2 regions of the Actinoallomurus acanthiterrae genome follow, and region 2 is predicted to be linked to the other one. Evidence: riboswitches for the same ligand, from Rfam matches in the RefSeq annotation. Region 2 holds a riboswitch; the other holds the start of a gene.
The links. Region 2 has a riboswitch for cobalamin ahead of bluB (5,6-dimethylbenzimidazole synthase). Riboswitches for the same ligand answer to the same signal wherever they lie in the genome.
Positions count from the first base shown of each region.

Region 1: another riboswitch for cobalamin. It lies ahead of ACYVF7_RS14175 (magnesium chelatase subunit D family protein); the one in region 2 lies ahead of bluB (5,6-dimethylbenzimidazole synthase).

Region 1 covers NZ_BAAHCO010000001.1:2,911,517-2,916,171, forward strand. Annotated here, with positions in the region: partial or broken gene ACYVF7_RS14155 (helix-turn-helix domain-containing protein) at 1-59, opposite strand, end outside; gene ACYVF7_RS14160 (hypothetical protein) at 378-653, shown strand; gene ACYVF7_RS14165 (DUF6504 family protein) at 832-1,107, shown strand; gene ACYVF7_RS14170 (LLM class F420-dependent oxidoreductase) at 1,128-2,156, opposite strand; cobalamin riboswitch at 2,375-2,496, shown strand; gene ACYVF7_RS14175 (magnesium chelatase subunit D family protein) at 2,556-4,655, shown strand, end outside.
Region 2 covers NZ_BAAHCO010000001.1:6,238,002-6,242,656, forward strand. Annotated here, with positions in the region: gene ACYVF7_RS29625 (transmembrane-type terpene cyclase) at 1-662, shown strand, start outside; gene ACYVF7_RS29630 (ferredoxin) at 659-910, shown strand; gene ACYVF7_RS29635 (cytochrome P450) at 930-2,120, shown strand; cobalamin riboswitch at 2,152-2,346, shown strand; gene bluB (5,6-dimethylbenzimidazole synthase) at 2,380-3,000, shown strand; gene ACYVF7_RS29645 (PadR family transcriptional regulator) at 3,340-3,915, shown strand; gene ACYVF7_RS29650 (sulfatase family protein) at 3,912-4,655, shown strand, end outside.

The sequences.
Region 1 (4,655 bases), 3.3 Mb from region 2:
CTCCGCAGTTCCATCCCGAGCCGGCGACGGCGAACGGTGGGGCTACGACCATCGGACATGGGGCACCTCCATGGCGAGCGTCCTGCGGGAATGGCGACAAGAGGGGGGACCGGTGGTGGGCTGCGGTGGGTGAGGCCGAAACCCTCGGCCGGACCGCGTAGGGGCCGTTGAACTGTGCACGGGTGATGCCGAATCCGTCTGATCTATTTGTCCGAAAATACTTGCACGTCAAAGTGGGGGAGGACATCCTGACAGGGAAGGTCACTCACCGTTGCCATCTGGGCACCTTTTGCCACCGGATGGCACCTTACCTGTTGAACGCCCTAGGGCGTACCCCTTCCTGCCGTATCGTCCAAGCGCGAGAGGGGTGGCAACCCATGGCCGCCACTGCGGATTCCCCGTCCGGGCCGCGGCGTCGCCACCTGGAGGCACTCGCCCGCGAGGTCGAGGTCCGCGGTCTGCGTGGCGTGCTGGTCGGGGCCGAGGAGTCCATGCTGCGCGTGGTCGACCCGACCGGCGGGCGGAGCGTGATGGTGGTCGCCATGCCGACGTCCCGGATCGCCTGGTCGTACCTGTGGGGCCGGGGCGGCCAGGCGGACGCCGCCGACCCCGTGCGCGCCGCCGAAGCGATCGCGCACTCCCTCGGTCGCTGAGCCGCGAGATCGCCCGGCGGTAGGCACTTTACAAAAGCTACTTCCGAACGTATGTTCGAACTTGTCGCCTGCCTTCCCCCAGGCTCACTCCCTGTCATCGATCCGGAAGGTGGGCGGCCCGCGTGGGCGGAGCGAGCGATGGGTTCGCGGGGCGTGAAGACGCGCCGGGTGGCGGCCGATGAGCCGGGTGTACGGCGACCCGGTCGAGGTCTGGCTCAGCGACGGCAGGCCCTCGCGCTTCGTCTGGCGCGGCCGGCTCTACACGGTGCTGCGCGTCCTGGACCGCTGGGTCACCACCCGCGACTGGTGGCACGAGCGGCACCCCGAGGCCCCGGAAGGCGTCGAGCGGGAGTTCTGGCGCGTCGAGGCCACTCCGGACCGGGCGATCGGCGTGTACGAGCTGCGTCACGACCAGGAGACCGGCACCTGGATGCTCTCCCGCGCCTGGAACTGACGACGCGCCCTCGAGGGAGTTCAGGACTCGACGAGGTCGCGGATGGCCTTCAGGGTCGGCTCGTCCTTCACCCCGGCGATGAGGAGCGTGGTCACGGGTGAGTCCTGCCACAGGCGGAGGCGTTCCTTGATGCGGCCGATCGGACCGAGCAGGGAGATGGAGTCGGCCAGCTCGTCCGGCACCGCCTTGATCGCCTCGTCGCGCCGGCCGGACAGGAACAGCTCCTGCACGCGTACGGCCTCCTCGGCGTAGCCCAGCCGCCCGATCAGGTCGAGGTGGAAGTTGCGGTCCTTGGCGCCCATCCCGCCGATGTAGAACGCCAGCGGGATCTTGGCGAACTCCAGCGCGGTCGCCAGGTCGTCCGTCACGATCGTCGTCACGGTCGCGGCGACGTCGAACCCCTCCCGGCGGCCCGCCAGCGACGCCCCGAACACCGCCTCGATCCGGGTCGGATCGACGAAGAGGGGCAGCCAGCCGTCCGCGATCTCGGTGGCGAGGGCGATGTTCTTCGGGCCCTCCGCGCCGAGGTAGACCGGGATCCGCGGGCGTACGGGATGGACGATCGACTTGAGCGGCTTGCCGAGACCGGTGACGCGGCCGGGACCGTACGCCGACGGCGGCAGCGGCAGCGGGTAGTGGGGGCCGGTGGAGGTCACCGGCTCCTCGCGCCGCCAGACGTCCCGCAGGATCCGGACGTACTCGCGCGTGCGCTCCAGCGGCCGGGCGAACGGCACGCCGTACCAGCCCTCGACGACCTGGGGGCCGGACGCGCCGATGCCGAGGGTGAGCCGGCCGCCGGACAGCGCGTCGAGCGTCAGCGCGTGCATGGCGGTCGCGGCGGGGGTGCGGGCGGACATCTGGACCACCGCCGTGCCCAGCTTGATGCGCGACGTCCGGGCGCCATACCAGGCGAGCGTGGTGAAGGCGTCGGAGCCGTACGCCTCCGCGGTGAAGACGTACTCATAGCCGAGCCGTTCGGCCGCCAGCACCGTCTCGGTGGCGTCCTCCGGATCCCGCTGCCAGTAGCCGACGTTGATGCCGAGCCTCATCCGCGCGCCTCCTCAAAACTAGAACGCGTTCTATTCAAGCAGATCGACGTCGATCCGGCACGGGCCCGACCGCACGGCCGCGGCGGCCGTACAGGCGTGGCGGCCGTACGGGGGGCGGTGCGGGTGTGCGGCGCCGGCCTGTGCGCCGAGGCCCTGCTCCGGACCTGCGGTGTCGCGGGCCAGACCGGATATGTCATGCTGTCTCCCGGCGATACGCGGAGGAACCCGGTGCGAATCCGGGGCTGTCGCGCAACTGTGACCGGGGAGTTCTTCCTTACGAAAGGCCACGGCGTGAGCCGGAAGGCCGAGGGTGGGCGACGAGCCGGGAGCCAGGAGACTCCGGTCGCCGATGCCAGACCACCTACGGGCGCGTTAACCCGAGGAAAGGACGACCACCGGGTGAACACCTATCCGTTCTCCGCCATCACGGGGCTGGACGACCTCAAACTCGCCCTCCTGATCAACGCGATCTCCCCGGCCGTCGGCGGCGTGCTGGTCCGTGGCGAGAAGGGCACCGCCAAGTCCACCATCGTGCGCGGCCTCGCCGCGCTGCTGCCGGACGTCACGGTCGTGGAGGACTGCCGGTTCTCCTGCGACCCGCAGGCGCCGGACCCGCAGTGCCCCGACGGGCCGCACGGCGAGGACGGCGGCACGCTGGTCCGGTCGGCGCGACTCGTGGAGCTGCCGATCGGCGCCGCCGAGGACCGCCTCACCGGCTCGCTCGACCTCGAACGCGCCCTGACCGAGGGCGTCCAGGCGTACCAGCCCGGCCTGCTGGCCGAGGCCCACCGCGGCGTCCTGTACGTCGACGAGGTGAACCTGCTCCACGACCACCTCGTCGACCTCCTCCTCGACGCCGCCGCGATGGGGCAGTCGTACGTCGAGCGCGAGGGCGTCTCCATCCGGCACGCCTCCCGGTTCCTGCTGGTCGGCACGATGAACCCCGAAGAGGGCGAGCTGCGGCCGCAGCTGCTCGACAGGTTCGGCCTGACGGTGGAGGTGACGGCCACCCGGGACCCGGAGGAGCGGGCGGAGGTCGTCCGGCGGCGCCTGGCCTTCGAGGCCGATCCCGCGACGTTCACGCTCGGCTGGGCGCGGGCCGAGGCCGAGCTGGCCTGGCGGATCGGCCAGGCACGCGCCAGGCTCTCCGAGGTCGTGCTTCCGGACGGCGCGCTGCGCCAGATCACGGCGGTGTGCGCCGCGTTCGAGGTGGACGGGCTGCGCGCCGACATCGTGATGGCCCGCGCCGCGATGGCCCTCGCCGCCTGGCACGCCCGGACCGTCGTCACCGCCGCCGACGTCCGCGTCGCCGCCCGGCTCGCCCTCCCACACCGGCGCCGCCGCGACCCCTTCGACGCGCCGGGCCTGGACGAGGACAAGCTCGACGACGTCCTCGACAGCACCGCCGACTACGACTCCGACGACGACCCCGGCTCCTCCCTTCCGGACGTGCCCCAGCCGCGCACGGGGAGCGAGCCGGACCCCGCACCCGGTCCGGACACCGGCCCCGACCCGGACACCACCGTCGAGTGGGGCTCCCGGCGCGACTCCGGCGACGAGGACCCCGACGACGACCCCGACGGCGGTCCCGACGGTCCCGGCCCGGACGGCTCCGGCCCGGACGGGTCCGGCGACTCCGACGGGCGGCACGCCCCCGAGGGGGCGCTGGTCGACATCGAGCAGGCGCTGTCGGGCGGGGACGCGGGCGAGGACGACGGCGAGCGCACCCGGGTGGACTCCCCGGAACCGGCACCCGCCGACGCCGTCTTCCGGACGCGGGTGTTCACCGTGCCGGGTCTCGGCGACGGCGCGCCGGGCCGCCGCTCGCGCGCCCGCACGCCGTACGGCCGGACGACCGGCGCGCGCCGGGGCACGCGTTCGCTGCACCTGACCGCGACGCTCCTCGCCGCCGCCCCGCACCAGCGCGCCCGCGGCCGCACCGGCGCCGGGCTGGTGATCCGCTCCGGTGACCTGCGCGAACGCGTCCGGGAGGGCCGGGAGGGCAACCTGGTGCTGTTCGTCGTCGACGCGAGCGGCTCGATGGCCGCCCGGCAGCGGATGCGCGCCGTGAAGGGCGCCGTGCTCAGCCTCCTCCTCGACGCCTACCAGCGCCGCGACAAGGTCGGCCTGATCACCTTCCGGGGCAGGTCCGCCGAGCTCGCGCTGCCCCCCACCTCCTCGGTCGAGGCCGGGGCCCGCCGCCTCGAGACGCTGCCCACCGGCGGGCGTACCCCGCTCGCCGCGGGCCTGCTGCGCGCCGCCGACGTGCTGCGCGCCGAACGCCTGCGCGACCCCGCCCGCCGCCCGCTGCTCGTCCTCGTGACCGACGGCCGGGCGACCCACGGCTCACCCGCCGACGCGCTGCGCGCCGCCGAACTGCTGCGCGGCGTCACCGCCGTCGTGGTCGACTGCGAGAGCGGTCCCGTACGCCTCGGCCTCGCCGGCGGGATCGCCGCCCGCCTCGGCGCCGAGGTCGTCAAGCTGGAGGAACTGGCCGCC
Region 2 (4,655 bases):
TCAGCGCCAACCTGGCCTGGGAGTTCTTCTACACGTTCGTCGCGCTGCCGCCGCACCACGACCCGGTCAAGCTGGCCGCGCAGTTCGTCGTCAACTTCGTGTGGTTCGCCTTCGACCTCGTCATCCTCTGGCAGACGCTGCGGTACGGGCCGGCGCAGTTCTCGTGGCTGGTGTCCTGGTGTGGCCGGGCCGGCTTCTACGCGATGTTCGCGGCCTCGCTGGCCATCACCGGCGCCACCGTGGTCCTCCTGAACGAGGAGTTCCACGACGTGTACGGCGTGCGTGCCTCGTTCGTGCAGAACCTCGCCATGTCGGGCCTGTTCCTCGGCATGCTGAACGCCCGGCGCTCGCTCGCCGGCCAGTCGCTCGGCATCGCCCTGTCCAAGATGGGCGGCACGCTGCTCGCCGCGCTCGGAGTGCTGTTCTATCCCCCCGCGCCGGTGTACCGGCACTCCACACTGCTGCCGTTCCTCTATGTCGCCATCTTCGCGCTCGACCTGACCTACACCTGGATGGTCCGGCGCCTCGGCAGGACCCCGGCCACGGACGCCGCCGCCGGGACCACGGCGGCGCCCGTGGACACCGGAACCCCGCCGCTCCCCGCGAACGGCGCCCTCGAGCCGCCGCTCACCCCGCTCGGGCGCCGGGACCGCTCCCGATGACCCGGCCGTCCGATGAAACCGAGGCCGCCGGCCCCTGGCAGGTCGAGGTCGCCCCGCACTGCGTCGGCAGCGGGATGTGCGCCGGCACCGCGCCGGAGTACTTCCGGCTCCACGGCCCGCGATCGCGGCCCCTTCGCCCGCGCTCCGCGCCGGACCCGAAGCTCATCGCCATCGCCGAGTCATGTCCGGTGGAGGCGATCCGCATTAGCACGGCGGACGGCGTTGTGCTGGCCCCCGAAGACGACTGAACCGGAGAAAGGACAGGACATGACCGCACCGGACTACCCATTCGGCGACGGAACCCGGCTGGAGATGGAACCGGAGTACGGCCGCCTGCGGAAGACCGAACCGATCAGCAGGGTCCGGCTGCCGTACGGCGGCGACGCCTGGCTCGTCACGCGGTACGACGACGTCCGCCAAGTGCTGACCGACCAGCGGTTCAGCGCCCGCGCGATGACGTCGAGCCAGGACCCGCCCCGATTCACCCCGATGCCGCTGTTCCCGGCCGGGGTGATGAGCATGGACCCGCCCGAGCACACGCGCATCCGCAGCCTGGTGTCCAAGGCGTTCACGGCCCGGCGCGTCGAAGCGCTGCGGCCCCGGATCACTGCGATCGCGGACGACCTCGCCGATCGCCTGCTCGCGCAGGGACCGCCGGCGGATCTGGTGGCGCTGTTCGCCCTGCCGCTCCCGGTCACGGTCATCTGCGAGCTGCTCGGCGTCCCCTTCGAAGACCGAAATCGGTTCCGGGTGCTGTCGGACGCGCTGCTGTCCACGACCGCGCTCCCGATGGAGGAGATCGGGGCGGCGGTGGCGGAGCTCAACGAGTACCTCGCCGGCCTCATCGCGCTGCGGCGCGAGGCATCCCGGGACGATCTGCTCACCGCGCTCGTGCAGGCGCGGGACCAGGAGGACCGGCTCTCCGAGCAGGAACTCGTGGAGTTCAGCGTCGGGCTTCTGGTAACCGGCCACGAGACCGCGGCGACCCAGATCGCCGACTTCGCCTACGTCCTCGCCCGGCATCCGGACCAGCTCGCCGCGCTCCGCGCCGACCCGTCCCTGGTGCCGCAGGCGGTGGAGGAACTGCTCCGGCACACACCGCTCGGCGCGGTCAGCGGCATCCCCCGCATGGCGGTCGAGGACGTCAAGCTCGGCGACGTGCTGATCCGGGCGGGCGAGGCGGTGATCCCGTCCATCAATTCCGCCAACCACGACGAGGGGGTGTTCGACCACCCAGAGGCCCTCGACATCCGCCGAGAGGCGAATCCGCACATCGCGTTCGGCCACGGCGTGCACTTCTGTCTCGGCTCGCAGCTTGCCCGGGCCGAGCTGCAGGTCGCGCTGGAGACGCTGGTGACGCGCCTGCCCGGGCTGCGGATCGAGGTCGCGGACCAGGATCTCGCCTGGAAGACGGGCCTGCTGATCCGCGGCTTCCGGGAACTGCCCGTCTCCTGGTGATCGGGGGCGGCGGGGATTGATACGCTCGCGGCGGCATGAACTGACGCGAGGTGCCCCTACGAGGGGAGAATCGGGAAGCCGGTGAAATTCCGGCACGGGCCCGCCGCGGTAACCGGGGAGCCGCCGTCCACGCGCACACGCGCAGCCACTGGCCGCCAGGCCGGGAAGGCGGATGGTCAGGCATCGATCCGGAAGTCCGAAGACCGGCCTCGCTCCACCGGCCACCGCCAAGGTGGCCTGACGCAGCGGGAGCCTGCCCATGAACCCCGGCATCTACGACGTGGTCCACCGTCGCCGTGACGTGCGCGCCCAGTTCACCGGCGCGCCGATACCAGAAGACGTCATCCACCGGATCCTGACGGCCGCGCACGCCGCGCCCAGCGTCGGGCTCTCCCAACCCTGGGACTTCATCATCGTGGCGGACCCGGCCGTCCGGCACGCCTTCTACGACCACGTCCAGCACGAACGCGCCACGTTCACCGCCACCCTCACCACAGCCGCCGCCGACCGTTTCGCCCGGATAAAGATCGACGGTGTACTGGAGAGCAGCCTGTCGATCGTGGTCACCTACGATCCCGACCGAGGCAGCCCCGCGGTCTTGGGCCGACACGCCATCGCCGACGCGGGACTGTACTCGGTCTGCCTGGCCATCCAGAACCTCTGGCTGGCCGCCACCGCCGAAAACCTCGGCGTCGGCTGGGTCTCCTTCTACCGCGAACCGCATCTGCGTCAACTGCTCGGTATCCCGACCGGGATCCGGCCCGTCGCCTGGCTGTGTCTCGGGCCGGTCACCCACCTGGAACCCGTACCGGACCTCGAACAGCACGGCTGGCGCCACCGCCGCCCCCTGGAGACCACGATCCACCACGACCACTGGTGAGCCCCGCAGCGCGTCATCGTAGGTCCACGGCGACGACCCGGGATGGCCGCCGTACTCGTCGTCCCGGTCGGTCATGGTGTTCGACACCGAACCCACCGTCGTCAGCGGAGGCTACGACTCGGCCCGCGCGCTCGCGCCGCGCTGACCCCGACCTCATCCAGGTACAGCCCTCGCCCAACGGGTCCTTGCGGGAAAAGCTCTCGGCAGTATATGCACACGGCCATAGCCACAGTCTCTGGCGCATGGCCCTGGCACGTCCGGCTCCCCCAGCACCATCCGCCTGACATGCAGTATCCGGGCATGTGATCACTTGACTTTCCATTGGCTCGCTATAGCCTAGTGCACATAGATACCACGACTCATCTCACCAACACCGAGGCGATCGTCCTCGGCGTTCTGGCACGCCGACCCGCCTCCGGCTACGACCTGCGGGCGTGGCTCGAAAGGCATGGCATCTTCCTCGGCTACCGGGCCTCGTTGTCGCCGATCTACCGCACGCTGGCGAGGCTGGAGCAACAGGGCCATCTGCAGCACCGGCTCGAGGACCGTCCCGCCGGCCCGGACGCGAAGGTGTACCGGCTGACCGCGGTGGGACGGCGGGCCGTCGTGGCCTGGGCGCGTTCCCCGTTCACGCCGTCACCCCGGCCGATGGACCCGGACTTCACGATCCGGTTCGTCCTCGGCGGGCAGTTCGGCAAGGACATCGCCGTCGAGGTCCTGCGCACGGAGCTGGAGTACCGGCTGAAGCAGAAGACCGGACCGGACATGACGCCCGCGCCTGCCACCGGCCCGATCCCGGAGCTCGACCCGGATTGGTGTGCCGAAGTACAGACCCTGGCCCACGAGCGCGGGTACGCCTCGACGGCCGCCTACATCGCCTGGCTCGAGCTCACCCTCGCCCGTTTGGAGAGATGATGCGGATCATCTACGTCGACGTCGACACCCTTCGCGCCGACCACACCGGGCCCTACGGATACGCCCGGCCGACGACCCCGAACCTCGACCGGCTCGCGGAGCGCAGCGTCGTCTTCGACCACTACTACGCGTCGGACTCGCCCTGCCTCCCGTCGCGCACCGCGCTCACCAGCGGTCAGTTCGGCATCACCAACGGCGTGATCGGCCACTGGGGCGAATCGGCCCGGTTCCGGCTCGACACCGGGCACGGCGCGCCGGAGGAGCGCCCCCTCCTGGGGCAGCACCTACAGCGACACGGGCACTACCTGGCCGCGGTGTCGATGTTCGCCGAGCGGCACCGGGCGTACTTCTTCCTGGGCAACTTCCGTGAGTCGGTACGGGCCACCGACCGGCTCACGGACGAGACCGCGGAGGAGATCAACGAGGTGGCCTTCGACTGGCTGCGCCGGCACGGTCAGGACGAGGACTGGTACCTGCACCTGACGTACTGGGATCCGCACACGGACTACCTGCAGCCGGAGGAGTGGACGCGGAAGGCCGCCGAGTCCGGTCCGGCACCGGCGTGGCCGGACCAGGAGGCCATCGAGGCGCACCACGAGATCTATGGGCCACGGACGGCGCTGGACCTGCACTACGCGTTCGGGCCCCGGACGTCGCCGGTCCCACACAACATGCCGGACGCCATCAACGATCGCGCCGACTTCGAGCACCTCATCAACGGGTTCGACGGCGCGATCATG